Regions from separate parts of the Pseudomonas sp. SJZ080 genome, predicted to be linked through region 2. Evidence: predicted binding sites of a transcription regulator. Region 2 holds the regulator's gene; each other region holds the start of a gene.

Region 1 (10,243 bases), on a different contig from region 2:
AATCCTGAAGACAATCAAGAACGTCTGCGGCGGATCAAGCTCGCCCTGGACGATTACCGCGGCGGCGACGATCACTTGCCGCTGGGAGACTGACATGATGTACGACACGCTGATTCGCAACGCCCTGATTATCGATGGCAGCAACACCCCCGGTTACCCCGCCGACGTGGCGATTCTGAACGGTCGCATCGAGCGCATCGGCGACTTGCACGACGCCAGCGCTACCGAAGAAATCGACGCCGCTGGTCGCGTACTGGCGCCGGGTTTCATCGATGTGCACACCCACGACGACACGGTGGTGATCCGCCAGCCGCAGATGCTGCCCAAGCTCAGCCAGGGCGTGACCACTGTCATTGTGGGCAACTGCGGGATCAGCGCTTCGCCGGTGAGTCTCAAAGGTGATCCGCCAGACCCGATGAACCTGCTTGGCACCTCGGCGGCCTTTGTTTATCCGACATTCAGCGACTATCGCGCGGCGGTCGAAGCAGCGAACACCACGCTGAATGTCGCCGCACTGGTGGGGCATACCGCGTTGCGCAGCAATCACCTCGACGACCTGTTCCGCACGGCCATGCCGGATGAAATCAGCGCGATGCGCGAGCAACTGCGCGAAAGCCTTGAAGCGGGCGCGTTGGGTTTATCCACAGGCCTGGCGTACGCCAGTGCCTACTCGGCGTCCACCGATGAAGTGATGCAACTGACCGAAGAACTGACGGCATTCGGTGCGGTGTACACCACCCATTTGCGCAGCGAATTCGAGCCGGTGCTGGAAGCCATGGACGAGGCTTTCCAGATTGGTCGCCACGCGAAATCACCGGTGATCATTTCCCACCTCAAATGTGCCGGCGCGGGTAACTGGGGACGCAGTCCGCAACTGTTGGCATCGCTCGAAGAGGCGGCGAAAACCCACCCGGTGGGCTGCGATTGTTATCCCTACGCGGCGAGTTCTTCGACCCTGGACCTCAAGCAAGTCACCGATGCTCACCGCATCACTATTACCTGGTCGACGCCGCACCCGGAACTGGGCGGTCGCGACCTGATGGACATCGCTGCCGAATGGGGCGTGCCGCTGCTTGATGCCGCTCGTCGACTGCAACCGGCCGGCGCGGTGTACTACGGAATGGATGAGAACGACGTAAGAAGCATCCTCGCGCATCCGCTGTCGATGGTCGGCTCTGACGGACTGCCGGAAGACCCGTTTCCGCATCCGCGCCTGTGGGGCGCATTCCCACGGGTGCTCGGACATTTCAGTCGCGATGTCGGGCTGTTTCCGTTGCACACGGCGGTGCACAAAATGACCGGGTTGTCCGCGGGGCGATTCGGCTTGAAGGAACGGGGCGAAATCCGTGAAGGGCATTGGGCGGATCTGGTGTTGTTCGATCCTGCGACCATTCGCGATGTCGCGGATTTCAATGATCCGCAACGCGCGGCGGAAGGCATCGACGGTGTGTGGGTCAACGGTGTGTTGAGTTACAGCGAAGGCCAGGCGAACGGCAGAAGGGAAGGTCGGTTTCTGGCGCGGGAAGGGGATTTGCGCGCGGGTTTTCATTGATCTTTTGAACTGTTTCACATGGTGGCACATTGCGATTAAAGAAAGCCGTCGCCAAGCCGAAGCGCTGACACTAGCCCAGCTACACTCTGGGCCTTTCCAGTCTGGGAGCAACTCCATGAGCTTCGGTAAAACCACCCCGATCCTGCGGATTTTCGACGAAAATAAAGCCGTGGAGTTCTACGTCGACTTCCTCGGTTTCAAGATCGACTGGCAGCACCGTTTCGAGCCGGATTTTCCGCTGTACCTGCAAGTCTCCCGGGGTGAATGCGTGCTGCATTTGTCAGAGCATCACGGTGACAGCACACCCGGTTCGGCGTTGCGCGTCGAGACGGATGAGCTGGAGGCGTTTCAGCAGCAATTGCTGGCCAAGGAATACACGTTTTCGCACCCGCAGATTCAGGCAATGCCATGGGGCAGCCAGGACATGACGATTGCCGACCCGTTCGGGAATCGGTTGGTGTTTACCAATGCGATTAGTGTTTGAGACTGGGTTAACACCGAATCTCTCGGTTGTTGGGTAGATAGCCTTCGCGAGCAAGCCCGCTCCCACATTGGATCGGCGTCGACCACTTAACCGTGGAACGACGCAGAACAATGTGGGAGCGGGCTTGCTCGCGAACGGACCTTCACTCACCGCAAAGTGAATGTCAGACGCGGAAGTGGCTGACCATCATCTGCAACTGATTACCCAACCGTGCGAGTTCAACACTGGATTTAGCGGTTTCATCGCTGGCGGCGGCGGTCTGTTCGGACACGTCGCGTACGTTGATGATGCTGCGGCTGATCTCTTCGGCCACGGCGCTTTGCTGTTCGGCGGCGGCAGCGATCTGCTGGTTCATCGACTGGATGTTGGACACCGTGCGGGTGATGTTTTCCAGTGACACACCGGCCTTGCGGGTCAGGGCGACGCTGCTGTCGGTGAGGGCGCGGCTGTTGTTCATCACCGTCGACACTTGTTGCGTGCCGTTTTGCAGACCGGCCACCAGGCCTTCGATTTCCTCGGTGGATTTTTGCGTGCGCTGGGCCAGGCCACGGACTTCGTCCGCCACCACGGCAAAACCTCGACCGGCTTCACCGGCGCGGGCCGCTTCGATCGCTGCGTTGAGCGCCAGCAGGTTGGTCTGTTCGGCCACGGCCTTGATCACGTCCATGACGCTGCCGATCTTGTCGCTTTCCTGTTGCAGCACGCTCATGGCTTCGGTGGACCGCGCCACCTCGCTGGCCAGGCGTTCGATCTGGGCGATGGCTTCGTTGACCACTTTGTCGCCTTCGCGGGCTTCGCCGTCAGCGGCGGCCGCGGCTTGCGAAGCTTCTTCGGCGTTGCGCGCGACTTCCTGAACGGTGGCGGTCATCTCGTGCATGGCGGTCGCCACCTGATCGGTCTCGATCTTCTGGCTGTTCACGCCGGCGCTGGTTTGCCCGGTCACGGCCGACAGTTCTTCGGCAGCGCTGGCGATCTGGGTCACGCCGTCGCGGATGCCGCTGATCAAGTCGCGCAGAGTCACGCCCATGCGCGCGATGCCTTGCTGCAACACACCGAGTTCGTCGCGGCGAGTCACCTTGACGTCCTGGGACAGGTCGCCGCTGGCGATACGTTCAACCACGGCCAACGTGTCGCGCAGCGGGCCGGTGATCTGACGGGTGATGATCACGGCGGCAATGACGCCCACCAGCAACGCCAGCAAGGTGCTGATCAGTTGCAGGGTGCGCGCTTGTGCGCTTTCGGCGTCACGGCGGTCGAGCTGGATCTGATACAGCTGCTCGCTGAGGGTTACGATGGCGGCGCCCTGGTCAGTCATTTCCTTGCGTGCCTGCACCGCATCGCTGCTCGCGGTTTTATAGGCCTGCAAAGCGCTGCGGTAATTGCTCAACGCCGTTTCCAGCTGACGCAGGGCGTCCAGCTGCGTGTCGGCGAAATACACATTCAGCTGTTTCAGGCTGGCGATGGCTGCGTCCAGTTGGCCGACGGCTTTCTGCTCGGTCTCGGCGTTGGTGGTTGCGGTGTAGCCACGCACTTCGTAGCGTGCCAGCAGGAACGCTTCCCTGGCGGCCGTGATGGCCTGGAACTGTTCGAAGCGCTGGTCGCTCAGTGGCATTTGCTGCACATGGGTGCTGATGGCGTTGATCAGCGTGTTGGCAGTTTCCGCGTTGGCACCCATGGTGTCGCGGGCGCTGTTACCGGTGCGGTAGGCGCTGCGCATTTTGTTCAGGGACGTCTTGTAGGCCTCGATGACAGTGCCTTGCTCATTGAGCAGCTTGAGGTTTTCCGGACTCTTGAATTTCACCAGCAGTGCTTGTTGCTGGGCAGAGAATGCGTCAAGGGTGGTCTGCACGTTCTGTGCGGCGGTTTCGTCGCCGTTGGTCAGCATGTATTGCAGGCGAACCACGCGCAGTTTGGTCAGGCCGGCATTGAGCTGGGTGATGTCGCTCATCCAGTTGCTGCGGTCAATCAGGCCGCCCAGGCTTGTCCAGCCAGTCAGGGCGAGGACGCAGGTCAGTGCCAGGACCAGGCCAAACCCCAGGCCCAGTTTCATGTTCACACTGATGTTGCCGAACCAGCTATTCATCAAATTCCTCCAGGAACGTTGCGCTTTAGGTCGTCGGTTGGCTGGAAGATTGTTGTTTTTGGTAGCCAAGGATATGTAGCAGGTCTGTATCGGCAGCAATCACGAGAGCTGAAAGGATTTTGTCGGAGCGATGTGTAACAAGGTTTTGGAGGGCGGTTTAAGCTTTTTTTCACATCGGTTTCACCCCTCGCCAACGCCAGGCTCTCTACCCTCGCGGCATCGAATCAAGTGATGCATGCCGGTGAGGCGGCCTGATGTGGAACTGAGACTGAGTCTGTTCGGGGTAACGCGCTCGATTGATCTGAGCCGTTTTGCCCGCTATCGAAATACTGCGGTGGTGCTGGCCTCCGTGCTGCTGGTGGTTCCGCTGACGGTCTGGCTGTTGCGGCCTGCCGCTGTGCCAGACCTGGCCCACGGCAATGTGGCCGGCGCCCAGGCGTTACTGACCGGTTGGGCCAAGGGCGACCTGATTGTGCTGGTGCGTCATGTCGAGCGCTGCGATCACTCCAAGGCCGCGTGTCTGACTGGCAATGACGGCATTACCGATCGCGCCCGCAGCGTTGCGGTGAGTGTCGGTGCGCAGTTCGAACAGTTGGGGCTGGACAAGGCAGACATCTACAACAGCCCGATGATTCGTACTGCACAGACCGCCAGCTATATGTTCAACAAGGTTGCTGCCAATGAAGACTGGTTGATCAGCTGCAAGGGCACGATGCTGCGCGATGCCCTGGCGCACAAAGTGGCGGGTCGCAATCTGATTCTGGTGACTCACAGCGAATGCATGGCGCAGATTGAGAAAGACCTCAAGTTACCGGCGGCCACCCTAGGCTACGGCGCCTCTTTGTTTATCTCCGCCGCAACACCACAGGTACCGAAAATGCTCGGGTTCATCGAAGCTTCCGACTGGCGCTCGGTGAGCAGCCGATGAGTATGTCTATGCGCTTTTACTGCCTTAACTTCGGTATTCCGCTGGCCTGCGCAGCCGCGGTTTTCCTGTTGTTCGACATGACAAAAATCGACATCGCGTTCAGCAATCTGTTTTTTGATCCGGTGACCCAGACCTTTCCGCTCGATCAGGTTCACTTCTTTGAAAAGCTCACCCACAAGTGGGCGCGCATCATTCCGAACTGGACCGCTGAAATCGCCTTGATCGGCGCGATGCTGTCGTTTGTCTGGCCGCTGATCAACCCGCAAAAGTATCCGCGTCTGAGTCGTTTCCTGGAGCAGAGCAAGGCTGCCCCGGTGCTGCGATTTGCCCACGACCATCGTCGGGATTTTCTGTTTGTGGTGTTCGCGTTTGCCATTTGCACCGGCGTGATTCATTTCCTCAAGTCGCACACCAGCGTGTATTGCCCGATTGAAACGACCCTCTACGGCGGGAAAATTGCCCACATGGAGTGGTACAGCAACTTCCAGCTGTTCAGGGAAGCCGGCGATGGCCGCTGCTGGCCGGGCGGGCACGCTTCGGGCGGGTTCACCATGCTTGCGCTGTACTTTGTTGCTCGCCGTTATCGCTGGCGCTATTCGAAAGCGCTGATGTACGGCTCGCTGCTGCTCGGTTTCGTCTACGGCACGACACGGGTTTTGCAAGGCTGGCACTACATGTCCCATACCTTCTGGGCCGGGATCTTCGTGTGGCTCGCGTGTTTGCTGACCGCGTTGGCGTTTTACGGGCGAGCGCGCCTGGAGCTGCCGGTGCTGCAAAAGCACGAATCGCCGGTGGTTTTAATCCAGTCGACCAGCCTTTCCTGAAGGCAAAAAAAAGCCCGCGGGAGGGCGGGCAAACCGTAGTTTCTTGAATGAGCGAGGGCAATGTACCGGTTGGCGAGGTGCAGGGTGGTGAAGAAAAATTCATGTGGCGCAAAGGCCTTCCACGCTTTTAGCGCTGCGAACGATTATTGGCTTTTTATCCACTCAACAGTAGGTCATACAAAGTGAAACCTTCTGTAGAGTCGTTGGATATGCATTCCCATTCAAAAAAAGCGCTGACCACAACCGAGAGCGCTCAGGACATTGGCGTCAAGATGTAGCGTGGAGATGAACAGCATCCGACGCTAAATCCTGTGCAACTCCCCCGACATCACCGTATGCCTGAAATGATGCTCCCTAAGCATTACACCCATTGCCCCCGACCGGTCCTGCGATGACCTTGCCGTCAGGTCTGTGATCAACGTCGGTTGCAGCCCTGCGTCGAACGACGCAAACCCCGCCGCCAGGCAGCAAGTCTCGGTCTGAAGACCGCACACCAGCACGCGTTCCACTTGCAAACCGGATAGATAGTCTATGGTTCTGGCGATGGCGCGTAGCCGTGTTTGATGAAAATGCGATCAGCCTGGATCAGGCTTTCATCGTCTGACGCGGGGTGCCAGCCGAGCTGTTTCTGGAAAGATGTCCTGGGCTCGGCTTGGCGTTCCACGGTCGCGACGCTCGGCAGGGTGCCGACAGGAGCGGTGTCGCATGAGTCGTTGTATGTTGACGTGTATTTATTAAATGTCGTCAATTAAATGGCGATTTTTCATGAGTGTTCACCGAGCGACGAGATATGAGACAAACTATTGACAGTATCCTCTCGATCTCACATTATCGGCGCCGCGTTAGTGGCCTAGCGCCATAAAATCGACGTTGGTACGACAAGCCCCATCCATGATGTTGAACCTTCGAGATTCGGGCGATGTCGCAGTCTCGAGAGTGATGGGCTAAATGCCATCATCCTCGATCAATGATCTACTGAGCTACCGTTTTTGCGGACGTTACATATGACGTGTCCGTTTGAATCTTCAGGAAGAAACTTCATGCTTGATGGGCGAATACTGGTTACCGGCGGTGCAGGGTTTATTGGGTCACACCTTGTGGAAGCTTTGCTTGGCAAAGGCTACAAGGTTCGCGTACTGGATAATTTGTCGACCGGAAAGGTCGGCAATCTGCCGGTAGGTAATGCCAATCTGAACCTCGTTGTCGGCGATGTGGCGGACGGTGTTGCTGTAGAACAGGCCATGCGTGATTGCACCGCAGTCGTGCATCTGGCGGCGGTGGCCTCGGTACAAGCGTCGGTAGATGATCCGGTCGGCACCCATCAAAGCAACTTCGTCGGCACGCTCAACGTGTGCGAGCACATGTTGAAGTCCGGGATCAAACGCGTGGTATTCGCTTCCAGCGCGGCCATCTATGGCAACAATGGCGAAGGCTCGGCGATTGACGAGGACACCCCCAAGTCCCCGCTCACTCCTTATGCCAGCGACAAACTGGCCAGCGAGTATTACCTGGACTTCTATCGCCGTGAACATGGCCTGGAGCCAGTGATCCTGAGGTTCTTCAATATCTTCGGCCCGCGCCAGGATCCTTCGTCGCCGTACTCCGGCGTGATCAGCATTTTCACCGAGCGGGCCATGGCGCAGCAGCCAGTGGCGATTTTCGGCGATGGCGAACAGACCCGTGATTTCGTTTACGTTGAAGACCTGGTGAGCATTCTCGTGCAAGCAGTGGAAGCGAGCGAGCCGAGCCCCGGCGCGGTGAATGTCGGGCTGGGTCGTTCCACCAGCCTCAACGACCTGATCACCGAGTTGGGGAGCGCCACCAGCAATCCTTTGACGGTGAATTATCAGGCTCCGCGTCAAGGCGACATACGCCATTCGCGCGCCAATAACGCTCGCTTGCTGGAGCGTTTCAAGCTCCCGGCACCGACCTCGATCGGCAACGGTTTAGCGCAGCTTTTACGTAGCTTGTAACCCGCCCGCTCCTCATGTCCGACGTTGAGTAGTATCGGTTCAGTCATTTCAAGAGTGAATTATGGAAATCGTTTTTCGCAGGACGCGTGCCCGCGCGATTGCCAAGCGGCTGCTGGCGGCACTGGCACTTTTCGTGAGCGGACCAGCCGTCCAGGCTTCAGCATTGCCGTCACCTTCCAGCGTGGTTTTTTGGTACGCCGACCAGCCCCCATTGCCCGAGCTGGCTCAGTTCGATTGGGCTGTGGTCGAGCCGGGGCATATGACGGCGAGCGATGTCAAAACCTTGCGCAAGCTGGGCAGCCATCCGTTCGCTTATGTGTCGGTGGGCGAATTCGATGGCAACAAGGCGGCCATCGACAAGGCGGGGTTGCGTGATGCGGTCAGCCCGGTGCGAAACGACTCCTGGAACAGTCAGGTCATGGACCTCACCACGCCGGCCTGGCGCGAGTATTTGCTCGGCCGCGCAAAGGCGTTGCAGGCAGAAGGTTATGACGGTCTGTTTCTCGACACCCTCGACAGTTTTCAATTGTTGCCGCAAGCCTCACGGGAAGCGCAACGGGTCGCCCTCGCCAGTCTGCTGCGCGAACTGCACAAGCGTCAGCCGACGCTGAAACTGTTTTTCAATCGCGGATTTGAAGTGTTGCCCGAGCTTGAGGGTGTCGCGGCAGCGGTAGCCTTTGAATCCATGTATGCCGGCTGGGATGCTGCCGCCAAGCGTTATCGTCCGGTGCCGGAGGCCGATCGCCAGTGGCTGCTGGGCGAGTTGCAGCCGTTGCGTGCCAAAGGCATCCCGCTGGTGGCGATCGATTACTTGCCACCTGAGCGTCGTGACGAAGCGCGCAAGCTGGCCAAGCGTCTGCGCGACGAGGGGTACATTCCATTCATCAGCACCCCGGAACTGGACTCTATCGGCATCAGCAACATCGAAATCCAGCCGCGACGCATCGCACTGGTTTACGACCCGCGCGAAGGCGATCTGACCACCAACGCCGGTCACACCCTGCTGGGTGGTTTGCTTGAATACCTCGGCTATCGGATCGATTATCTGGCCGCCGACGATTTGCCTGAGCATCGTTTCAGTGGTTTGTACGCTGGCATCGTGACCTGGATGGGCAGTGGTCCGCCGCAAGACAGCCCTGGCTTTAATCGGTGGATCGGCAAGCGTCTCGACGAAAAGGTGCCGGTGGCCTTTTTCGCCAGCCTGCCGATTGAGGATAAGGTTTTACTCAAGCGCCTGGGGTTGACTCTCTCGCCCCCAGCAGGCACTCAAGCCTTGAGCATCACTTATCAGGACAAGTCGCTGATCGGTGCGTTCGAAGCGCCAGTGCAGCCAAGATCCCGTGACCTGAGCTCAGTGTCTTTAATGCCCAACGGACCCAAGGCCGCAGTGGTGCTGACCGGTGCGGGCGGCCAGACATTTGCTCCGGTGGCTGTTGGCGAGTGGGGCGGTCTGGCGCTCGCACCTTACATCCTTGAAACCAACAATGAGCGCAGTCGCTGGATCCTTGATCCGTTCGCGTTCCTCCAGGCGAGCCTGCGTCTGCCGGTGCAGCCACGTCCGGACACCACCACGGAAAACGGTCGCCGAATCGCGACGGTGCACATCGATGGCGATGGTTTCCCGTCGCGCGCCGAAGTGCGCGGCTCGCCGTATGCCGGTCAACAGGTGCTCGACGATTTCATTCGGCCCAACCCGTTCCTGACTTCGGTGTCGATCATCGAAGGTGAGATTTCGCCGCGGGGCATGTACCCGCACCTGGCTCGCGAGCTGGAGCCCATCGCCCGCGAGTTGTTTGCCAACCCTAAAGTCGAAGTCGCCACGCACACCTTCAGCCATCCGTTTTTCATGCAGCCGGAAAAGGCCCAGCAAGACGAGGATTTCAACCCGGAATATGGTTTGAAAATGGCCATCCCGGGCTACGACAAAATTGATTTTCGTCGCGAGATCTTCGGCTCGCGCGACTACATCAACCAAAAGCTCACGACTGCAGAAAAACCGGTGAAGATGGTCTTCTGGCCGGGCGATGCCTTGCCATCGGCAGCCACCATCAAGCTGGCCTACGACGCCGGTCTGAAAAACGTCAACGGCGCCTCGACCATGCTGACCAAGGCCAAGCCATCGTTGACCGGTTTGAATCCGTTGTTGCGACCCACCGAAGGTGGCTTGCAGTACTACGCACCGATCATCAACGAAAACGTTTACACCAATCTGTGGAAAGGGCCGTACTACGGTTTTCGCGATCTGATCGAAACCTTTGAGCTGACCGACAGCCCACGGCGTCTGCGCGGCTTGCACCTGTATTACCACTTCTATTCGAGTACCAAGCAAGCCTCGATCAAGGCGATGAACGATATCTACGGTTACATGCGGGAACAGCAACCGATGTCGTTGTGGATGA
Region 2 (10,243 bases):
GGCTGACCACCATGATGGTCGCTGTGCTGGTGATTCCGAGCTTGCTGGTGGGGCTGTTGGTCGCCATGTTCCAGGCCGCCACCCAGATCAACGAACAGACCCTGAGCTTCCTGCCGCGCCTGTTGGTGATGCTGGTGACGTTGATCGTCGCCGGTCCGTGGCTGGTGCAGACCTTCATGGAATACATCCTGCAGTTGTACGGCAATATTCCTCGGGTCATCGGCTAAGCCATGTCACTGCTGCAGCTGACCGACACCCAGATCAGTACCTGGGTCGCTTCGTTCATATTGCCGCTGTTTCGCATCGGCGCCGTCCTGATGACCATGCCAATCTTTGGCACGACCTTGGTGCCGACCCGCGTGCGATTGTATTTCGCCCTGGCAATCACAGTGGTTGTCGTGCCGGGCCTGCCACCGATGCCTCAGGTTCAGGCGCTGGATCTGAGCGCGCTGCTGCTGATCGCCGAACAGATCATTATCGGCGCATTGATGGGGCTCTCCCTTCAGCTGTTTTTCCAGGCGTTTGTCGTCGCCGGGCAGATTATTTCGATTCAGATGGGCATGGGCTTCGCCTCGATGGTCGACCCTACCAATGGTGTGTCGGCGGCGGTAATCGGCCAGTTCCTGACGATGCTCGTGACCCTGCTGTTTCTCGGCATGAATGGGCATCTGGTGGTGTTCGAAGTGCTCACGGAGAGCTTCACCACCATGCCGGTCGGCAGCGCGATGCTGATCAATCACTTTTGGGAGCTGGCCAACAAGCTGGGCTGGGTGCTGGGCGCGGCAATGCTCCTGGTATTGCCGGCTATCACAGCATTGTTGGTGGTTAACATCGCCTTCGGCGTGATGACGCGGGCGGCGCCACAGCTGAACATTTTCTCCATCGGTTTCCCCCTGACCCTGGTGCTGGGGCTGGTGATTTTCTGGGTGGGTCTCGGCGACATTCTCAATCAGTATCAGCCGTTGGCCACCGAGGCCCTGCAGCTGTTACGTGACATGGCAGGGGCGCGCTAGCCATGGCCGAGAGCGAGAGCGGTCAGGACAAAACAGAAGACCCCACGGAGAAACGCAAAAAGGACTCCAGGGACAAGGGCGAGATTGCCCGCTCGAAAGAGCTCAACACCCTGGCAACCATGATGGCCGGTGCCGGAGGGTTGTTGATCTACGGTGGCGGGCTGGCCCAGGATCTGCTGGAAATCATGCGCCTGAATTTTTCGCTGCCGCGGGAGGTGTTGCTTGATCCGGGGCAAATGGGTCACTACCTGCTGAATTCGGGAAAGATTGCGATCCTGGCGACGCAGCCGATATTGTTGACACTGCTGCTGGCGGCCTTTCTGGGGCCGATTTCCCTGGGGGGCTGGTTGTTCGCCGGCAAGAGCCTGGCGCCCAAATTCAGCCGGATGAACCCTGCAGCGGGCCTCAAGCGGATGTTCTCCAGCACGGCTGTGATCGAATTGGTCAAGGCGCTGGCCAAGTTTCTGCTGATTCTGTTTGTGGCATTGTCCGTCCTGCGCTCGGACATCGATGACTTGCTGCGCATTGCCCACGAACCGCTGGAGCAGGCGATCATCCATAGCGTTCAACTGGTGGGCTGGAGCACATTGTGGATGGCGTGCGGGCTGATCCTGATCGCGGCGGTGGATGTTCCGGTTCAGCTTTACCAGAGCCACAAGAAACTGCTGATGACCAAGCAGGAAGTACGAGACGAGCACAAGGATCAGGAAGGGAAGCCGGAGGTCAAGCAGCGGATTCGCCAGTTGCAGCGCGAAATGTCCCAGCGGCGAATGATGGCAGCCATCCCCGAGGCTGACGTGGTGATTACCAACCCGACTCACTACGCCGTGGCGCTCAAGTACGATGCGGAAAAAGGTGCTGCGCCGGTGCTGCTGGCCAAGGGTAGCGACTTCCTGGCTTTGAAAATCCGCGAGATCGCCGTGGCCAATGAAGTGTTGCTTCTGGAGTCTCCGGCCCTGGCGCGTTCGATCTACTACTCCACCGAGCTGGAGCAGGAAATTCCCGGTGGGTTGTATCTGGCGGTCGCTCAGGTATTGGCCTACGTCTATCAGATCCGCCAGCACCGCGCCGGCAAGGGCAAGCGTCCTGAGCCGCTCAAGGATGACCTGCCGATTCCACCGGATCTGCGGCGCGATTCCTGATTTTTTTGCGCTGGCCATGCCGACGCCTTCGCGGGCACAGGCAGCACAATCCCCCCGATAAACCCCTCTGTTTCAAACCCCGGCAAAAGTTGGAAGGCTTCTTGCAGTAGCCGCTCTGCGCCTGCTTCGGGCGTCAAAAGTTTGCTTTAAAGTAACGGGGAAAACCGGTGGATCGCTCTCAGTTTATCAACAGTGCCCGCACAAACGTCGCCGACCTGAGTCGGGGCAATCTGGGTGTGCCATTGTTGCTGCTGGTCATGCTGGCCATGATGATGCTGCCGGTGCCGCCGTTCCTGCTGGACGTGTTCTTCACCTTCAACATTGCGCTGTCGATTGTCGTGCTGCTGGTCTGTGTCTACGCCCTGCGACCGCTGGATTTCGCGGTGTTCCCGACCATCCTGCTGGTGGCAACACTGTTGCGGCTGGCGCTGAACGTGGCCTCCACGCGGGTGGTGATGCTTCACGGTCAGGACGGCCATGCCGCCGCCGGTAAGGTGATCCAGGCCTTCGGTGAGGTGGTGATCGGTGGTAACTACGTGGTTGGTATCGTGGTCTTCGCGATTTTGATGATCATCAACTTCGTCGTGGTGACCAAGGGTGCCGGACGAATTTCCGAGGTGAGCGCGCGTTTCACCCTCGATGCGATGCCCGGAAAGCAAATGGCGATCGACGCCGACTTGAACGCCGGCCTGATCGATCAGAACCAGGCCAAAATGCGTCGGATGGAAGTGGCCCAGGAGGCCGAGTTCTACGGTTCCATGGACGGTGCCAGCAAATTCGTACGCGGTGACGCCATCGCCGGTTTGCTGATTCTGTTCATCAACCTGATCGGCGGCATGGCGGTCGGCATTTTCCAGCACGGCATGACCTTCGGTGATGCCGGCAAGGTTTACGCGTTGCTGACCATTGGTGACGGTTTGGTGGCGCAATTGCCATCACTGTTGTTATCGACAGCCGCCGCGATCATGGTGACCCGAGCTTCCGGTTCGGAAGACATGGGCAAGCAGATCAATCGCCAGATGTTCGCCTCGCCGAAGGCGCTGGCCGTGGCGGCGGGTTTGATGGCAGTCATGGGCCTGGTGCCCGGCATGCCGCACTTCTCCTTTCTGAGCATGGCGGCCCTCGCAGCCGGCGGTGCGTACCTGTTCTGGAAGAAGCAGAACACCGTCAAGGTTCAGGCCTTGCAAGAGGTCAAGCGTCAGCAGGAGCTGCTGCCATCGCCGGCCCGCGCTCAGGAAACCAAAGAGCTTGGCTGGGACGATGTGACGCCGATCGACATGATTGGCCTGGAAGTCGGCTATCGCCTGATTCCACTGGTGGATCGCAACCAGGGTGGTCAGTTGCTTGCGCGTATCAAAGGCGTACGCAAGAAGCTGTCCCAGGACCTGGGCTTCCTGATGCCGACTGTGCATATCCGTGACAACCTCGACCTCGCGCCAAGTGCCTATCGACTGACCCTCATGGGGGTGATCCTGGCCGAAGCGGAGATTTATCCGGATCGGGAGCTGGCGATCAATCCGGGTCAGGTCTACGGTTCGCTCAACGGCATCACCGCCAAAGATCCGGCTTTCGGGCTGGAAGCGGTCTGGATCGAAATCAGCCAGCGTGCGCAGGCACAATCCCTCGGTTACACCGTGGTCGATGCCAGTACAGTAGTGGCAACCCACTTGAACCAGATTTTGTACAAGCACTCCAGTGAGCTGATCGGCCATGAAGAAGTGCAGCAACTCGTGCAGTTGCTGGCCAAAAGCTCCCCTAAACTGGCCGAGGAGCTGGTGCCGGGCGTGGTGTCGTTATCGCAGCTGCTCAAGGTGCTCCAGGCGTTGCTGGCCGAACAGGTGCCCGTACGGGACATTCGCAGCATCGCCGAAGCGATCGCGAACAATGCGGCCAAGAGTCAAGATACTGCCGCGCTGGTGGCCGCCGTACGCGTCGGCGTATCCCGTGCAATCGTCCAAAGCATTGTAGGGACTGAGTCGGAGCTGCCAGTTATCACTCTTGAGCCAAGGTTGGAACAAATATTGCTCAATAGTCTTCAGAAGGCGGGACAAGGCTCGGAAGAGGGCGTTCTGCTGGAGCCAAGCATGGCTGAAAAACTGCAACGCTCGTTGATCGAAGCGGCGCAGCGTCAGGAAATGCAAGGTCAACCGGTGATTCTGCTGGTGGCCGGTCCGGTTCGCGCGATGCTGTCGCGATTTGGCCGACTCGCAGTCCCGGGTTTGCATGTGTTGGCTTACCAGGAAATCCCTGACAACAAGCAAGTGACCATCGTTGCGACAGTAGGGCCCAACGGCTGAGGTAGTGGTTTATGCAAGTTAAGCGTTTTTTCGCCGCCGATATGCGTCAGGCCATGAAACTGGTTCGTGATGAGCTGGGCGCTGATGCCGCCATCATTGGCAACCGCCGCATCGCCGGTGGTGTCGAGCTGACGGCTGCCCTCGATTACAAACTGTCGGCGCTGGCCCCGCGTGTTCCGAACATGGAGCTCGAGGACGAGCTGCGCAAGACCCAGTCGCGGATCGTCACCGCCCAGGCCGAACTGAGCCTGCGCAGCGAAGGCGAGAGCGACAAGTCCACCAATCGCCAGTTGTTCGCCGGCCTGCCACTCACCGCCGCCGAACCGTTGATCGAACCGACTTACACTGAACCCCGTCGTGCAGCGCCGGCCCCCGCGCCAGCCTCCAGCGGTGTCGATCCGCGGGCTTTCGATTCGATGCGTTTCGAACTCAACAGCCTGCGCGAACTGATGGAAGTACAACTCGGCTCTCTGGCCTGGAACCAGCTGCAAGGCAGCCGTCCGGCCCAGGCCAACCTTTGGCGTCGTCTGCAGCGCATCGGTTTGTCCGGCCCGTTGTCCCGTGATCTGCTGGAAATGATTACCGGCATTGACGAACCCCGTCAGGCCTGGCGCATGTTGCTGGCGCACCTGGCGCGGATGATCGCCACACCGGAAGTCGAGCCACTGGAAGAGGGCGGTGTGATTGCCATGGTCGGTCCTGCCGGCATGGGCAAGACCACCACGCTGGCCAAGCTCGCGGCCCGTTACGTGCTCAAGTACGGCGCGCAGAACATCGCGCTGGTCAGCATGGACAGCTACCGTATCGGCGCTCAGGAACAACTCAAGACCCTGGGCCGGATCCTCAACGTGTCGGTCACCCACGTCGACCCGGGCCAGTCCCTGGTGCAGGCGCTGGATCCGTTGCTGCGCAAGCGTGTGGTGCTGATAGATACCGCCGGTCTTCAGGCCAGCGATCCGGCACTGCGCATGCAGCTCGAAAGCCTGGCCGGTCGTGGCATCAAATCAAAAAATTATCTGGTTCTGGCAACCACCAGCCAGAAACAGGTTCTAACCGCCGCTTATCACAGTTACAAGCGCTGCGGGCTCGCTGGCTGCATCCTGACTAAACTGGATGAAACGGCAAGCCTTGGCGAGGTGTTGAGCCTGGCAATCAGTCATGAATTGCCGGTGGCTTACCTGACCGATGGACCGCGGATTCCGGATGATTTGCATCTGCCGCGTCGTCATCAGCTGGTGAGCCGCGCCGTCAGCGTGCAAATGCAGGAAGAACCCAGCGAAGAAGCCATGGCTGACATGTTCGCTGATATTTACCACAGTCCGACCAAGCAGGTTGGCTGAGGTATTAATGAACAGTTTTTGTACCTACATCGATGGTCTGCCATGCATTGTTCCGTTTGTGAACGCGCAGCCAGTAATGTGGCCTCCGTCTATGCAAGACAAGGTAAAGAAATAACATGGGCAGCATGCATCCCGTACAGGTGATCGCGGTGACCGGCGGCAAAGGTGGCGTCGGGAAGACTAACGTGTCAGTGAACTTGTCCCTGGCTCTAGCTGAGCTCGGCCGGCGCGTCATGCTGCTGGACGCCGATCTGGGGCTGGCGAACGTCGACGTCCTGCTGGGGCTGACACCCAAACGTACCCTGGCCGATGTCATCGAAGGCCGCTGTGAGCTGCGCGACGTGTTGTTGCAGGGGCCCGGCGGTATCCGCATCGTCCCGGCGGCGTCCGGCACTCAGAGCATGGTGCATCTGAGCCCGGCGCAACACGCCGGCCTGATCCAGGCGTTCAGCGATATCGGCGACAACCTCGACGTTCTGGTGATCGACACCGCTGCGGGCATTGGTGACTCGGTAGTCAGTTTCGTTCGCGCCGCGCAGGAAGTCCTGCTGGTGGTCTGCGACGAGCCGACCTCGATCACCGACGCCTATGCACTGATCAAACTGCTGAACCGCGATTACGGCATGAACCGCTTCCGCGTCCTCGCCAACATGGCCCAGAGCCCGCAGGAAGGGCGCAACCTGTTCGCCAAGTTGACCAAGGTCACGGATCGCTTCCTCGACGTCGCCTTACAATACGTCGGTGCGGTGCCGTACGACGAAAGCGTGCGCAAGGCCGTTCAGAAGCAGCGCGCGGTTTATGAAGCTTTCCCGCGTTCCAAGTGTTCCCTGGCCTTCAAGGCCATCGCACAAAAGGTCGATACCTGGCCGCTGCCTGCCAACCCGCGTGGGCACCTGGAGTTTTTCGTCGAGCGCCTCGTGCAACAAACGGCAGGACCCGTGCTATGACAGCCAGCGGTTATAACCTCTACAAGAAGTCGGCGCGTGACGCGCAGTACGAGCTGATCGAGCGTTACGCGCCACTGGTCAAACGCATTGCTTACCACTTGCTGGCGCGATTGCCAGCCAGTGTTCAGGTCGAAGACCTGATCCAGGCCGGCATGATCGGCCTGCTTGAAGTATCGACCAAATACGACGCTAGCAAAGGCGCGAGTTTCGAGACGTACGCGGGCATTCGAATCCGCGGCGCGATGCTCGATGAAGTCCGCAAGGGGGACTGGGCGCCACGTTCGGTCCACCGCAATACCCGCATGGTCAGCGACGCAATTCGCTCGATTGAAGCTAAAACCGGCCGTGACGCTAAAGATCACGAAGTTGCGGCCGAACTCCAATTGAGTCTCGACGATTACTACGGGATTTTGAACGACACCCTGGGCAGCCGGTTATTCAGTTTCGACGATCTGTTGCAGGACGGCGAACACGAAGGGCTGCACGAGGATGGCGCGAGTGCTCATCTCGAGCCGTCACGCGATCTGGAAGATGAACGCTTCCAGGCGGCGCTGGCGGACGCGATTGCCAATTTGCCGGAGCGTGAGCGACTGGTGTTGGCGCTGTACTACGACGAAGAGTTGAATCTCAAGGAAATCGGTGAGGTCCTGGGGGTCAGCGAATCTCGGGTCAGCCAGTTACACAGCCAGTGCGCGGCCCGTTTGCGGGGGCGTTTGGGGGAGTGGCGAGCGCGCTGAAGGCAGTGTGGGGACACTGCGAACGTGGCTGGTGTGGTGTTGAACTGCGCCGGTCTCGATCTGTTGTGCTCCAGACAGTCATTGAGTGCTTTGCCGGATTGATTGAAATGGCGCGTCCAGGTGCTGGGCGCGTTTAAGACTGCTTGGAGGTCGAATTGGACAAGAACATGAAAATCCTCATCGTTGATGACTTCTCAACGATGCGGCGGATCATAAAAAACCTGTTGCGTGACCTTGGGTTCACCAACACGGTCGAGGCTGACGATGGCATTACTGCCATTCCGGTTCTCAACAGCGGGAGCATCGACTTTCTGGTAACGGACTGGAACATGCCTGGCATGACCGGTATCGATCTGCTGCGTCACGTGCGCGCCGATGAAAAGCTCAAGCACCTGCCAGTGCTGATGGTGACTGCTGAAGCCAAGCGCGAGCAGATCATCGAAGCGGCCCAGGCCGGTGTTAACGGCTATGTGGTCAAACCCTTCACGGCCCAGGCGTTAAAAGAAAAAATCGAGAAGATTTTCGAACGCATCGGTTGAGAAACTGCGCCACGGGGGAGCTATGGACCAAAACGAATCTTCACAGGGCGATTTTGAATCGACCCTGAAAAAACACGCAGTCGAACTGGTCGAAAGCCTTGAAAAAGGCAAGTTTGGCGACGCTGTGCAACTGATCCATGAGCTCAATCAGACCCGTGACCGTGGCCTGTATCAGGAAGTGGGCAAGCTCACCCGCGAGCTGCACAGCGCGATCGTCAATTTCCAGATTGACCCGCACATGCCGCAAGCCGAGGAAGTGTCCCAGATCACAGATGCCACCGAGCGACTGGGCTACGTTGTCAAGCTGACAGAGGCCGCAGCCAACCGCACCATGGACCTGGTCGAAAACTCTACGCCATTGGTCAACAGCCTGAGCGATGAAGCCCAGGCGCTGAGCACGGATTGGGGGCGGTTCATGCGTCGCGAAGTCGGGGCTGAAGAGTTTCGCGAGCTGGCACGGCGTGTCGACGGTTTCCTGACACGCAGCAGCGCGGACAACCGCGCGGTGTCGAGCAACCTCAACGACATTCTGCTCGCTCAGGATTACCAGGACCTCACAGGTCAAGTGATCAAGCGTGTGACCCAGTTGGTCACCGAAGTTGAAAGCAACCTGCTCAAGCTCGTGCTTATGGCCAGTCAGGTGGACCGCTTTGCGGGCATCGAACATGACCGTGAAGCGATGCTTGCTGAAAAAGATCCGCAAAAACATCTCTCTCAGGGTGAAGGTCCGCAGATTCATGCCGATAAAAGAGAAGACGTTGTGTCCGGTCAGGACGATGTGGACGATTTGCTATCCAGCCTAGGGTTTTAGAATTTTAGGTATTTTAGGTTTTTAGACCTGTAGGAGCACACCCTTAATGAGCTTCGGCGCCGATGAAGAGATCCTTCAGGATTTCCTGGTTGAGGCCGGCGAGATTCTAGAGCAACTGTCCGAACAGCTGGTCGAACTTGAAAGCCGACCGGATGATGCGGACTTGCTCAATGCAATTTTTCGCGGTTTTCACACTGTAAAAGGGGGCGCCGGCTTCCTCCAGCTCAACGAGCTGGTGGAGTGCTGTCACATCGCCGAGAACGTGTTCGACATCCTGCGCAAGGGTGAACGTCGCGTCGACTCGGAGTTGATGGACGTGGTTCTCGAAGCGCTGGACGCGGTGAACAGCATGTTCAGCGAAGTCCGCGAGCGCAGCCCGATCACGGCTGCCACGCCTGAATTGCTCGCGGCCCTGGCCCGTCTGGCCGAGCCGCAAACCGCCGATGAAGCCGCACCTGTGGCTCAAGTGGCGGAAGAGCCGGCTGTCGAAGCCGAATCAGGCGACATCACCGATAACGAATTCGAACAACTGCTGGACTCGCTGAACGCCGTCAAGGCTCAGGCCGAGGCTCCGACAGCTGCTCCGCTGCCAGCCGGCGATGCCGCTGCCAGCGACGAAATCACCGACGCAGAATTCGAGTCGTTGCTCGATCAACTGCACGGCAAAGGTCAGTTCGCCGTCGACGCGGTGGCAGCTCCTGCTGCACCCGCCGCACCGGCTGCCCCGAAAGCGGCAGGCGACAGTTCCGACATTACCGACGACGAGTTCGAAGCGCTGCTCGATCAGCTGCACGGCAAGGGCAACTTTGCCGTCGACGCGCTGGAGTCGGCCATTGCTTCGGCCCCGGTCGCCGCTGTGCCTGGCGCCAAAGCGGCCGGCAGTGATCTGATCTCGGATCACGAGTTCGAATCGCTGCTCGACGAATTGCACGGTAAAGGCAAATTCACTGAAGTCGGCACCGGTTCCGCCGCTTCTTCGGTAGCGGCACCCGTTGCCAAAGCCCCGGCACCTGTCGCCAAGGCGCCCGAGCCTAAAGCCGAAGCGCCGAAGCCTGCTGCCGCTGCTGCACCGGCGCCAGCCCGTGCACCGGCTGCGCCACCGGCGGAAAAGCCGGCCAGCGAAGCCGAGACCACCGTGCGGGTCGACACCGCGCGTCTCGACGAAATCATGAACATGGTTGGCGAATTGGTACTGGTGCGTAACCGCCTGGTTCGCCTGGGCGCCAACAGCGCCGATGAGGCCATGTCCAAGGCCGTGTCGAACCTCGACGTGGTCACCGCCGACCTGCAAACCGCGGTCATGAAGACCCGGATGCAACCGATCAAGAAGGTCTTCGGGCGCTTCCCGCGCCTGGTTCGCGACCTGGCTCGCCAGCTCAAGAAAGAGATCAACCTGGAGCTGGTCGGCGAAGAAACC
Region 3 (10,243 bases), on a different contig from region 2:
GATGGCGCCATCGCTAGCAAGCCGGCTCCTACAGGTCACATCGCCGCTGGGCGGTGCGCGGTTTCGGTTGTGGCTACCGACTTCGGCCTCATGATCGCTGCGACTACCGCACCAACCCGTGTAGGAGCCGGCTTGCTGGCGATGGCGTTGTTGAACCCACCGCAATGTCTGATGGCGCCATCGCTAGTAAGCCGGCTCCTACAGGTCACGCGCTGAGCCGGCTTTTGATCAGCTTCGCCATCTGCTCCAGTTCCGCCGCCGGGTTATGCCCGATCAGCATCCATGCATGTTCCATGTCCGCCCAGTACACCACGTTCATCCCGTGTCGACGTTCGTGGGCGAAGTGCCGGCTGCCGCTGTTGGAGCGGGTGATACATAACGCCACGGGACCATGCGCGGGGTCCAGATAGGTTATCTGGGCGATGGGCATGCCGTCGTATTCGAGGATTTGCGCGCGTTTGAGTTCGAGGCGTGGCAGGGACAATTGTGCAGGCAACAGACTCAACCCCAGGCGTGCGTCGATGGTGCGCAGTTGCGCGCGTTGCGTGGCTTCGTCACTGGGCAGGTGTTCCAGGGTTTGTGGCACGTACAGCGCCATATAGTCCGCCACCAGCCCGCGCCAGCTATTTTTTGGCTGACTCGACTGCCAGCCGAGAAACAAGCGATCTGCTACCACACCGCTCACCACCAGGCCGGCCGCCGCGGCAAGAAACCAGCGTCGACTCATCGCGGGGCGGGCAGGCGAGGGCAAGGTCTCGAGCATGGCGTGCAAGCGGTCCATCGGTGCCTGTTGTGTCACTTCATCGTAGGCCTCGCGGAATGGCAGATTGCTGCGGGCCAGCCATTGCAGACGCAAATTGAGTACCGAATCTTCGGCGATGGCCGCGTCGATGCGGCTGCGCTGATCAGCATCGAGTTGGTCATCCAGGTAGGCCACCAGTTGCTCGTCCGATGGTTTTGCGTGATCGTTCATCGACGTTCTCCGGTGGTAGGGTTTGGCACGGCGTGCAGCAACGGCGGATACTCGGCCAGTTTCGCTCGTGCGGCGGCCAGTCGACTCATGACCGTGCCGATGGGCACGTCCAGCACATCGGCGACTTCGCGATAGGACAAACCTTCGACGTAGGCCAGAAACACGGTTTCGCGCTGGGCTTCGGGCAGTGCATCGACGCGCCGGATCACCTGCGTCGCGAGCACGTGGGTTTGTGCGGCGTGTTCACCATCGAACGACAGGGCGCTATCGGCATCCACCTGCCCCTGGCCCTGACGCACCCGCCGCGCGCGCACTTCGTTGAGCCAGATCGAATGCAGGATGCTCAGCAGCCAGCGGTCCATGCGGGTGCCGGGGACAAATTGCCCAGCACGCTCAAGCGCCCGAACGCAGGTGGCCTGCACCAGGTCTTCGGCGACATGCCGTTGCCGGGACAGCAGCAGGCCGTAGCGCCATAAACGCGCCAGGTGCTGGCCCAGCTCTGCCCGTATTGTCTGATCGCTGGCGATGGCGACCTCCGTCCTGTCAGGTTTTCAATGAATCGTGGATGGCTTCGGCCAGGTCCTGGTATTCCTCGCAGGTGTTGCCGCAGATCGATTTGATCTGCTGCAACTGCTCTTGCGCGAGGTCCAGGCGACCCTTGATCACATAAGCTTCGCCCAGGTATTCGCGGACTTGCGCGTACTGCGGATCGAGTTTGACCGATTGCAGGTAATAACCGATGCCCTCGTCGGTGCGCCCCAGTTTACGCGTGGCGTAGCCGCGATAGTTGAGCGCCTTGGCGGTGTTCGGGTTTTTCAGCGTATCGAGCAAGGCCAGGGCTTCTTCATAACGCCCGTCCCTGGCCAGGCGGTAGGCGTAGTCGGTGCGGTCGGCGTCCGGTACGAGGCTGCTGGTCTGCATCACGCATTTCTGCGATTTTCTGTCCCAGACCTGGCCTTTGGGGCAGTTGGGCTTGGCGGGTTCTTCGTCATCGCCGTTGGCCAATGCCAGGGCGCTGGACAACGTAGCGGCGAGCAGCAGCGGGGCGGTAAAAACAGCAAAACGACTATTCATGGCGAAGCTCCACAGGGTTATTCGTTTCATTTCAAACCACGCCCCGGCAACATGCGGCGCAACGTGTTATCACGCAAGCCGTAATGGTGAACCAACGCCATCAGCGCATGCAGTCCGGCCAGAACCACGATGACCCACGCTACCTGTTCGTGCAGGCCGCCGAACACCGGTTTCATGCTTCTATCAATGCTGATCAAGGTCGGGACGTCGAACAAGCCAAAAAAGTTGAACGGTTCTGCCTGGGCCCAGCGAAACAGGAAACCCAGCACGATCTGGCTCAGCAACAATGCATAGAGCGCCAGGTGCGCGGTCTTGGCCGTCATGTTCATGACGCCCTGATTGGCGGTCGGCAAGCGCCGGCCTCGGGACAGACGCCAGAGCAGTCGGGTGATGACGATCACCGCGAGCAGGATGCCGCAGGAAATGTGCAACGCTTGCAACTCCTTGCGCAGCGGCGTGCCCTTGGCCAGTTGTTCCCAGACCTGGGCACTGGCGAACAGGCCGATCACCAGCACGGCGGTCAGCCAGTGCAGGGTCATGGTCAGGCGGTCGTAACGTCTCGGCGAATCCGGGTTCAGGTTGTTCACGGGCAATCCTCATATGCGATGGCAGGTGAACACCGCAGAGTGAACAATTATTCATTTCTTTCTGGCGGTCTTTTCAAGGAAAGCGCAAATCGAGGCGCTATGCTCGACAGCGTTCGAAGTCGTTCTGGAGTTCTGTCATGAAACAGGTCCATCACTCAGCGGCCGCCGGTTACAAAACGGCTGCCGACACTTACGTTCGTGGTCGTCCGGATTATCCGCCGCAAGTGGCCGGCTGGCTGACAGGCGCATTGGGTTTGAACGCGGATAAATCCGTGGTCGATCTGGGCGCCGGGACTGGCAAGTTCACCGGTCGGCTGGTGGCGACCGGGGCGCAGGTGATTGCCGTGGAACCGGTGCCGCAGATGCTCGAAAAATTATTGGACGCCTGGCCTGATGTATTGGCGGTAAGCGGCACGGCCACGGACCTGCCGCTGCCGGATGCGTCGGTGGATGTGGTGATCTGCGCCCAGGCCTTCCACTGGTTTGCCAGCGACGAAGCCCTGACTGAAATTGCCCGGGTGCTCAAACCTGGCGGCAAGCTGGGGCTGGTGTGGAACCTGCGCGACACTCGCGTGAGCTGGGTGCCCAAACTGGATGCGATCGTCAATGCACTGGAGGGCGATACGCCGCGTTTCTACACCGGAGCCTGGCGTCGGGCTTTTCCGCATGCCGCGTTCGGGCCGCTGCAGGAGCAGCAGTTCAGCCATGAGCATACGGGCTCGCCGGAAGACGTGATTTTCAACCGCGTGCGCTCCACCAGCTTCGTCTCGGCATTGCCGGCAGTCGAGCGGGCGAAGGTGGATGAGCAGATGCGGGCGTTGATTGATGCCGTGCCTGAGCTGCGGGGCAAGGATGTGGTGACGGTGCCGTATGTGACGGCGGCGTTTGTGGCGGTGAAAGTCAGTTAGATCGGTGGAGAACAGTGTGGGAGCGGGCTTGCTCGCGAAAGCGGTGGATCAGCCAACATCATTGTTGAATGACACACTGCTTTCGCGAGCACGCCCGCTCCCACAGGGGGGATGTGTCAACCCAACAACCGAATCGGTTTGTCGGCAGACCAGGCCTGAATATCCTCGATCATCTGCGAAAAGAACTGATGGTAATTCTGCTGGCTGACATACCCGACATGCGGCGTCGCCAACACATTTTCCAACGTTCTGAACGGGTGATGAGCCGGTAAGGGTTCCTGCTCGAACACATCCAGCGCCGCCCCGGCGAGGCGCTTTTTCTGCAGTGCCTTGATCAGCGCCGCTTCATCGACAATCGGCCCGCGTGCGGTGTTGACCAGCAGTGCTGTTGGCTTCATCCAGTCCAGCGCCTGCGCGTCGACCAATCCGCGGCTGCGGTCGCTGAGCACCAGATGCACGGACAGCACGTCGGCCTGTTCGAACAGTTCCTGTTTGCTCACATAGGTCACGCCGGCTGCGGCAGCGCGTTCGGCGGTCAGGTTCTCACTCCAGGCAATTACCCGCATACCGAACGCCTGACCGAACTGCGCGACCCGCTGGCCGATGCTGCCCAAACCGAGAATCGCCAGGGTCTTGCCGTGCAGGTCGCCTCCCAGACCTTGTTGCCAAAGTCCTGCGCGCAGGGCATTGGCTTCCACCACGAGGTTGCGGGTCGCGGCCATGATCAACGCCCAGGTCAGTTCCGGCGCGGCGTGTTTGTAGCTGTCGGTGCCACTGACCTGAATGCCGAGGGCTGCAGCGGCTTTGAGGTCGAGCGCAGCGTTGCGCATGCCACCGGTGACCAGCAGTTTGAGTTTCGGTAGCCGGCGCAGCAAATCCTCGTCGAACCGGGTGCGTTCGCGCATCACGCAGATCACTTCGAACTCGCCCAGGCGTACGGCCAGCGTCTCGTTGTCAGCCGGGTAATCGTGGATAAAATCAACCTGACCAATGGCGTCCAGCGCCGACCAGTCCACGACATTGCGTGCCACATCCTGCCAGTCATCGATTACCGCGATCTGCACTGCCATCAGCCTTACCTCATCAACGAACGGGGTTGGTTTTGTTCAGCCAGGCGAGGAGGGCCTGGTGGAATTTCTCGGGTTCTTCCATTTGCGGCGCATGGCCCATGCCGGGGAACTCGACCAGCGTCGACCGGGGGATCAGCTTCGCGACTTGTTTGCCGAGCACGCCGTAGTGACCGATTTTCGCCTTGACCTCGGGCGAAGCGATGTCGCTGCCGATGGCCGTGGTATCGGACGTGCCGATCAGCAACAGCGTCGGCATCTTCAGGTCCTTGAACTCGTAGTACACCGGCTGGGTGAAGATCATGTCGTAGATCAGCGCCGAGTTCCACGCCACTTGCTTGTGTCCGGGTCCTTTGTTCAGGCCGGCGAGCATGTCCACCCAGCGATCGAATTCGGGTTTCCAGCGACCGCCGTAGTAAGTGTTGCGTTCATAGGTACGGATGCCATCGGCGGTCAGTTTCAGCTCACGTTCATGCCATTGATCCACCGTGCGATAGGGCACGCCCAGGGCTTTCCAGTCTTCCAGGCCGATAGGGTTGACCAAGGCCAGTTGTTCAACCTGCTCGGGATATTGCAGTGCATAACGGGTCGCGAGCATGCCGCCGGTGGAATGGCCGAGCAGGGTCGCTTTCTGGATGCCGAGGGCTTTGAGCAGTTGTTGGGTGTTGGTCGCCAGTTGCTGGAAACTGTACTGGTAGTTGTCCGGTTTGCTGGAGGTGCAGAAGCCGATCTGGTCGGGGGCGATGACCCGGTAACCAGCGTCGCTCAAGGCCTTGATCGACGTGTCCCAGGTGGCACCGCAGAAATTCTTGCCGTGCATGAGCACAATGCTGTGTCCGTTGGCCTTGCCATGGGCGGCGACGTCCATGTAGCCCATTTGCAGGGATTTGCCCTGGGACTCAAAGGCGAAATGCTTGACTGTGTAGGGATACTCGAAGCCTTGCAGCTCCGGTCCGTATTCCGGGCCTTCGGCAGCGATGACGGGCAGTGCGGCGGTCAGCAGCAGGCTGGGAAGCCAACGGGAGCGGGCGAGGGGCATGGGTAAACTCCACAGGAAATCGGCCGATGCTGGATCGACATGATTAGGGCGACATTAAACACAGGCAATCACGGCGAATGATCGTTCAACTCATCCAGCCCAGCGTCGCCAGGGCCAGTACGCCATAGCGAGCGCCTTTGGCGAGGGTCACGATCACAAGGAAGCGCCCGAGCGGCTCGCGCATCACCCCGGCGACCAGGGTCAGCGGATCACCGATAACGGGCACCCAACTCAGCAACAATGACCAATGGCCGTAGCGCTGATAATGAACCCTGGCCTTTTCGAGATGCTGCGGGCTGACCGGAAACCAGCGCCGGTCGCGAAACCGCTCGATACCGCGCCCCAGCCACCAGTTGAATAGCGAACCGAGGACATTGCCCAAGGTCGCGACCGCCAGCAGCGACCAGAGCCAATACTGCTCGCTGAGCAACAACCCCACCAGCAGTGCTTCGGATTGCAATGGCAACAGGGTCGCCGCACCGAACGCGGCGAAGAACAGGCCGATGTACGCACCGAACATCAATGGGCTGGGTAGTCCGCCACCACCACATCAGTGCCGTCCTTTTTCAGGCCGATGACCTGATAAGCATCGCTCATGCCGTCCATTTCCATGCCCGGTGAACCCATCGGCATGCCGGGGGCCGCCACACCCAACAGATCATTGCGCTTGCTCAGGGCCAGCACCTGATCGGCCGGGACATGGCCTTCGACGAACTTGCCATTGATCAAACCGGTGTGGCAGGACGCCAGGCGTGGTGGCACGCCGTGCTGTTGCTTGAATTCGCTCATGTTGGTTTCAACGTGATCCTCGACCTTGAAACCGTTGGCCTCCAGGTGGCTGATCCATTTTTTGCAGCAGCCGCAGTTGGCGTCACGGTGGACTTCAATCGGGATCAGGTCGGCGGCCTGGGCCAGGGAAGAAATGAACAGGGCGCTCAGGGCGACCAGACGCAGATGGGTTCGCATGGAGGGATCTCGACTCGGATGGCGGTCAAAAAAAGAGGCATTCTGACTATTTTAGCCGGTAAAGAGCGGCGAGATTGTTTCGAATTAATGCTGAGCTTGTGGCTGATTCTATGTTGCACAGGCTTTGGCGGGTGGAGAAAATCAACAGCATACGCGCCCTCTGTAGGAGCCGGCTTGCTGGCGATGGCGGCGGGTCAGTCGATATGTCTAGCGACTGAACGGTCGCCATCGCCAGCAAGCCGGCGCCTACAGTGACTCGCCGTCATCACCACAACAATGGATGTGTACACAAAAGTCTTGCGCTCGCCCTCAGCTAATCAGCGGACTTTGAAGCGTCCCATGATCGCGCTGACGCGTGTGTTGGCCTCAAGCAACTGCCGGGTATTGAGCTCGCTCGCCTGACCGCTTTTCACCAGTTCATCCACCATGTGGCGGATTTGCACCATGCTGCGGTTGATCTCCTCCGTCACCGCGCTTTGCTGTTCGGCGGCGGTGGCGATCTGGGTGCTGAGGCTGTTGATGTGGCTGACGGAGCCGGCCATTTCATCCAGCCCGGTGTTGACCCGCGCCGTGGCATCGGCCGCCGACTGGCAGCTGGCCTGGGTGTTTTCCATTGCGCTGACCGACGAACTGACGCCTTGGGTCAGGCGCGTGAGCATCTCGTTGATTTCCGAGGTGCTGGCCTGGGTGCGGGCGGCGAGGGCGCGGACCTCATCGGCCACCACCGCGAAACCGCGACCTTGTTCACCGGCGCGAGCGGCTTCGATGGCGGCGTTCAGCGCCAGCAGGTTGGTTTGCCCGGCGATGGCACCGATCACCCCGAGAATCTCGGTGATGCGTTGCGCGTCCTGCTGCATGCTTTCGACTTTGTGCGTGGCGCTGGCCACTTCGTCGATCAGGGCTATCACACTGCTGGAGGCTTCGCCCACGACCACCCGCGAACGGTCGGCGTTTGCGTTGGCGCGTTGGGTGAAAGCTGCGGTTTCGGCTGCATTCTGCGCCACGCTTTCGGCGGTGGAACTCATCTCAGTGATGGCGGTGACGGTCTGGTCGGTTTCCGAGGCGTGACGTACCAGAATCTGACTGGTGTGCGCCGACGTGCGTTGCAGGTTGTCGAGGCTGGACGCCATGGCGCCGGTGGCCTGGGTGACTTCACCGATCATGTTTTGCAGGTACGCGATGAAGGCGTTGACCGAGTGGCCGATGGCACCCAGTTCATCTTCGGCGCGGATGGTGATGCGTTTGGTCAGGTCGGCGTCACCGGCAGACAGCGCGTCGATATTGGCCTTCAGGGCTTTCATGCGCTGGACCAACTGGCGGATCGCGTAGATTTGCAGCAACACCAGCAGGATCACCATCGGGATCTGCAGCAGGCTCAGGGTACTGAGCACATCGTCACGCTGGGCGGTGATCAGCCTGGTCGGCAGGGCGGTGGCAAGGAACCACGGCGTACCTTCGATCGGGCGCATGAAAAAGGTGCTGCCTTCGCCGTTGTTGTCGAATTCGACGCGCTGAGCCTGATCGCGGTTTTGCAGGCCAGCCTTCACTTGACCGGCGAACGGCGAATTGCCGGCCAGTTCACTGATGTTCTTCAGCACGATCGGCCCGCTGATGCGCGAGCTGTTGCTGATGATCTTGCCGTCGGCTTCGACGATCAGCATTTCGGCGCCGAGGTCTTTTTCCTTGCGTGCCACCAGATCGTTGAAGAAGCCCAGGGTCACGTCGATGGTCGACACGCCATACGCTGCGCCGTTTTTCTGAATGGCCATGGCGCAGTTGGTACGTGGCTCGGCGCTGGCGTCATCTTTATAAGCCGCCGCCCAGGCGCATTGTCCGCGCGGGGTTTGCATGCCGCCCTTGTACCAGGTCTGGTCGTAATAGTTGGGCGCGGCGTCGCTGTTCCAGAACGTATTCACCGCCAGCTTGCCCGAGGCATCGCGGTGCCAGAAGGTGCTGAATTTGTTGCGCCCGGCTTCACGCTGGCCGGGCAGGGGCCAGATGCCGCCGCCGAAGACTTTCAGTTCGCCGTACTGATCGACCAGCCCCGGCAGAACGGTGTCGATGGCGGCGCTGTCGAGCAGAGGAATGGTCTGGGTGATGCTGCGTTGTTGTGCCTGAACCTTGTTCAGTTCGCCCTGGATCTGCTCGGCGACTTCAGCGATGCGATTGAGGGCCACTTGTTCTTCGGTGTGGCGCAGTTTCGGCGCGACCAACTGGCTGATCCCGACCACAGTGAGAATGGAAAGCAGCAGAATGAACAGGACCAGAAACAGTGTGTAGCGGGCCTGAATGGTGCGGAATACGGGCATGGAGCCGGGTCCTTTTTAGCAGCGTTCTTATTGGAATATTTCGGCGCTTCAAAGGGCTATCGGCCTGCAGATGTCGAGCTTTAGGTACGAACGTGCAAGATTGGGGCGGGGTGACGAGCGGTAGAGGGGGCTGGCCCGTTCAGATCACCGAACGGGCCAGTTGCAGATCAACGGTCAAGCAACTTCATGACTTCTTCCGGGTAACGCAAACCGGCGGTGGCGTTCGCCGGGAAGATGGCTTCCAGCGCGTGCAACTCTTCGCGGCTGAGTTTGACCTCGAGCGCCGCCACGTTCTCTTCCAGATACCGGCGCTGTTTGGTCCCCGGAATCGGGATCAGGTAATCACCCTGAGCCAGGACCCACGCCAGCGCAAGTTGGCCCGCCGTCACGCCTTTTTCTGCCGCCAGGTCCTGAACCTGCTGCACCAGCATCAGGTTTTTCGCGAAGTTATCGCCCTGAAAACGGGGGCTGAAACGGCGGTAGTCATCTGCCGCAAAATCATCGGCGCTTTTCAGTGCGCCGGTCAGAAACCCCCGGCCCAACGGGCTGTAAGGCACAAAGGCGATACCCAGCCGCTGACACGTGGCCAGACAGCCGTTTTCTTCCTGGTCACGGCTCCACAACGAGTACTCGCTTTGCAGCGCGCTGATCGGATGGACCTTGTTCGCCCGTTCCAGCGTCGCCGCCGATGCCTCGCTCAATCCCAGGTAACGCACCTTGCCGGCCTTTACCAGTTCGGCCATGGCGCCGATGGTTTCCTCGATGGCCACTTGCGGGTCGATACGGTGCTGGTAATACAAATCCAGTGTCTCGACGCCGAGGCGCTTGAGGGTGCCGTCGATGGAGGTGCGAATGTAGTCCGGTCGGCCGTTGACCCCGCGGGCCGTTGAATCTTGCGGGTCGCGCACGATGCCGAACTTGCTCGCCAGAAACACTTGATCGCGCTTGCCGACGATGGCCTTGCCGATCAGCTCTTCATTGGTATGCGGGCCGTACATGTCGGCGGTGTCGAGCAGATTGATGCCCAGTTCCAGCGCCCGGTGCAGGGTGGCCGTGGCCTCGCGGGTGTCGACGCCTGTCGTGTAGAAATCGGTCATGCCCATGCAGCCCAGACCGATTGCACTGACCTGTGGACCGTTCTTGCCCAGTTGACGTGTTTGCATGAAATCAGCTCCCTGTGAATGTGAAGCCCATTGTCGGTCTCGACAGAAATGAGATAAACCGGCTAAAACTGCTATCACTATTCATGATTTCTAAATAATTAGCCGGGGCAGACCACAATGGATCGTTTCAACGCCATGCGCGTGTTCACCCGAATCG

Evidence for each region. Region 2 encodes FliA, which starts transcription of late flagellar genes. Its sites were predicted from a motif close to CTAAAGTTTNNNNNNNNNNNGCCGNTAA; they were not measured.
Region 1: FBY04_RS07080 (methyl-accepting chemotaxis protein) is a predicted target of FliA. The motif match lies at 4,206-4,233, and genes of this name have one in related genera.
Region 3: FBY04_RS02605 (methyl-accepting chemotaxis protein) is a predicted target of FliA. The motif match lies at 8,980-9,007, and genes of this name have one in related genera.

Annotation. Positions count from the first base shown of each region.
Region 1 is NZ_VIUK01000003.1:490,042-500,284, reverse strand. Features, by position in the region: gene FBY04_RS07095 (MurR/RpiR family transcriptional regulator) at 1-93, shown strand, start outside; gene FBY04_RS07090 (amidohydrolase family protein) at 95-1,552, shown strand; gene FBY04_RS07085 (glyoxalase superfamily protein) at 1,668-2,036, shown strand; gene FBY04_RS07080 (methyl-accepting chemotaxis protein) at 2,200-4,119, opposite strand; gene FBY04_RS07075 (histidine phosphatase family protein) at 4,376-5,047, shown strand; gene FBY04_RS07070 (phosphatase PAP2 family protein) at 5,050-5,871, shown strand; partial or broken gene FBY04_RS07065 (isochorismatase family protein) at 6,174-6,568, opposite strand; gene FBY04_RS07060 (NAD-dependent epimerase/dehydratase family protein) at 6,912-7,844, shown strand; gene FBY04_RS07055 (bifunctional glycoside hydrolase 114/ polysaccharide deacetylase family protein) at 7,906-10,243, shown strand, end outside.
Region 2 is NZ_VIUK01000005.1:262,906-273,148, forward strand. Features, by position in the region: gene fliQ (flagellar biosynthesis protein FliQ) at 1-227, shown strand, start outside; gene fliR (flagellar biosynthetic protein FliR) at 231-1,013, shown strand; gene flhB (flagellar biosynthesis protein FlhB) at 1,016-2,155, shown strand; gene flhA (flagellar biosynthesis protein FlhA) at 2,323-4,452, shown strand; gene flhF (flagellar biosynthesis protein FlhF) at 4,464-5,792, shown strand; gene fleN (flagellar synthesis regulator FleN) at 5,909-6,739, shown strand; gene fliA (RNA polymerase sigma factor FliA) at 6,736-7,476, shown strand; gene FBY04_RS10185 (chemotaxis response regulator CheY) at 7,644-8,015, shown strand; gene FBY04_RS10190 (protein phosphatase CheZ) at 8,038-8,826, shown strand; gene FBY04_RS10195 (chemotaxis protein CheA) at 8,873-10,243, shown strand, end outside.
Region 3 is NZ_VIUK01000002.1:31,577-41,819, reverse strand. Features, by position in the region: gene FBY04_RS02655 (anti-sigma factor) at 206-973, opposite strand; gene FBY04_RS02650 (RNA polymerase sigma factor) at 970-1,470, opposite strand; gene FBY04_RS02645 (tetratricopeptide repeat protein) at 1,517-2,047, opposite strand; gene FBY04_RS02640 (cytochrome b) at 2,074-2,634, opposite strand; gene FBY04_RS02635 (class I SAM-dependent methyltransferase) at 2,772-3,542, shown strand; gene FBY04_RS02625 (D-2-hydroxyacid dehydrogenase family protein) at 3,659-4,612, opposite strand; gene FBY04_RS02620 (alpha/beta fold hydrolase) at 4,626-5,648, opposite strand; gene FBY04_RS02615 (YqaA family protein) at 5,734-6,168, opposite strand; gene FBY04_RS02610 (DUF411 domain-containing protein) at 6,168-6,614, opposite strand; gene FBY04_RS02605 (methyl-accepting chemotaxis protein) at 6,932-8,923, opposite strand; gene FBY04_RS02600 (aldo/keto reductase) at 9,091-10,086, opposite strand; gene FBY04_RS02595 (LysR family transcriptional regulator) at 10,204-10,243, shown strand, end outside.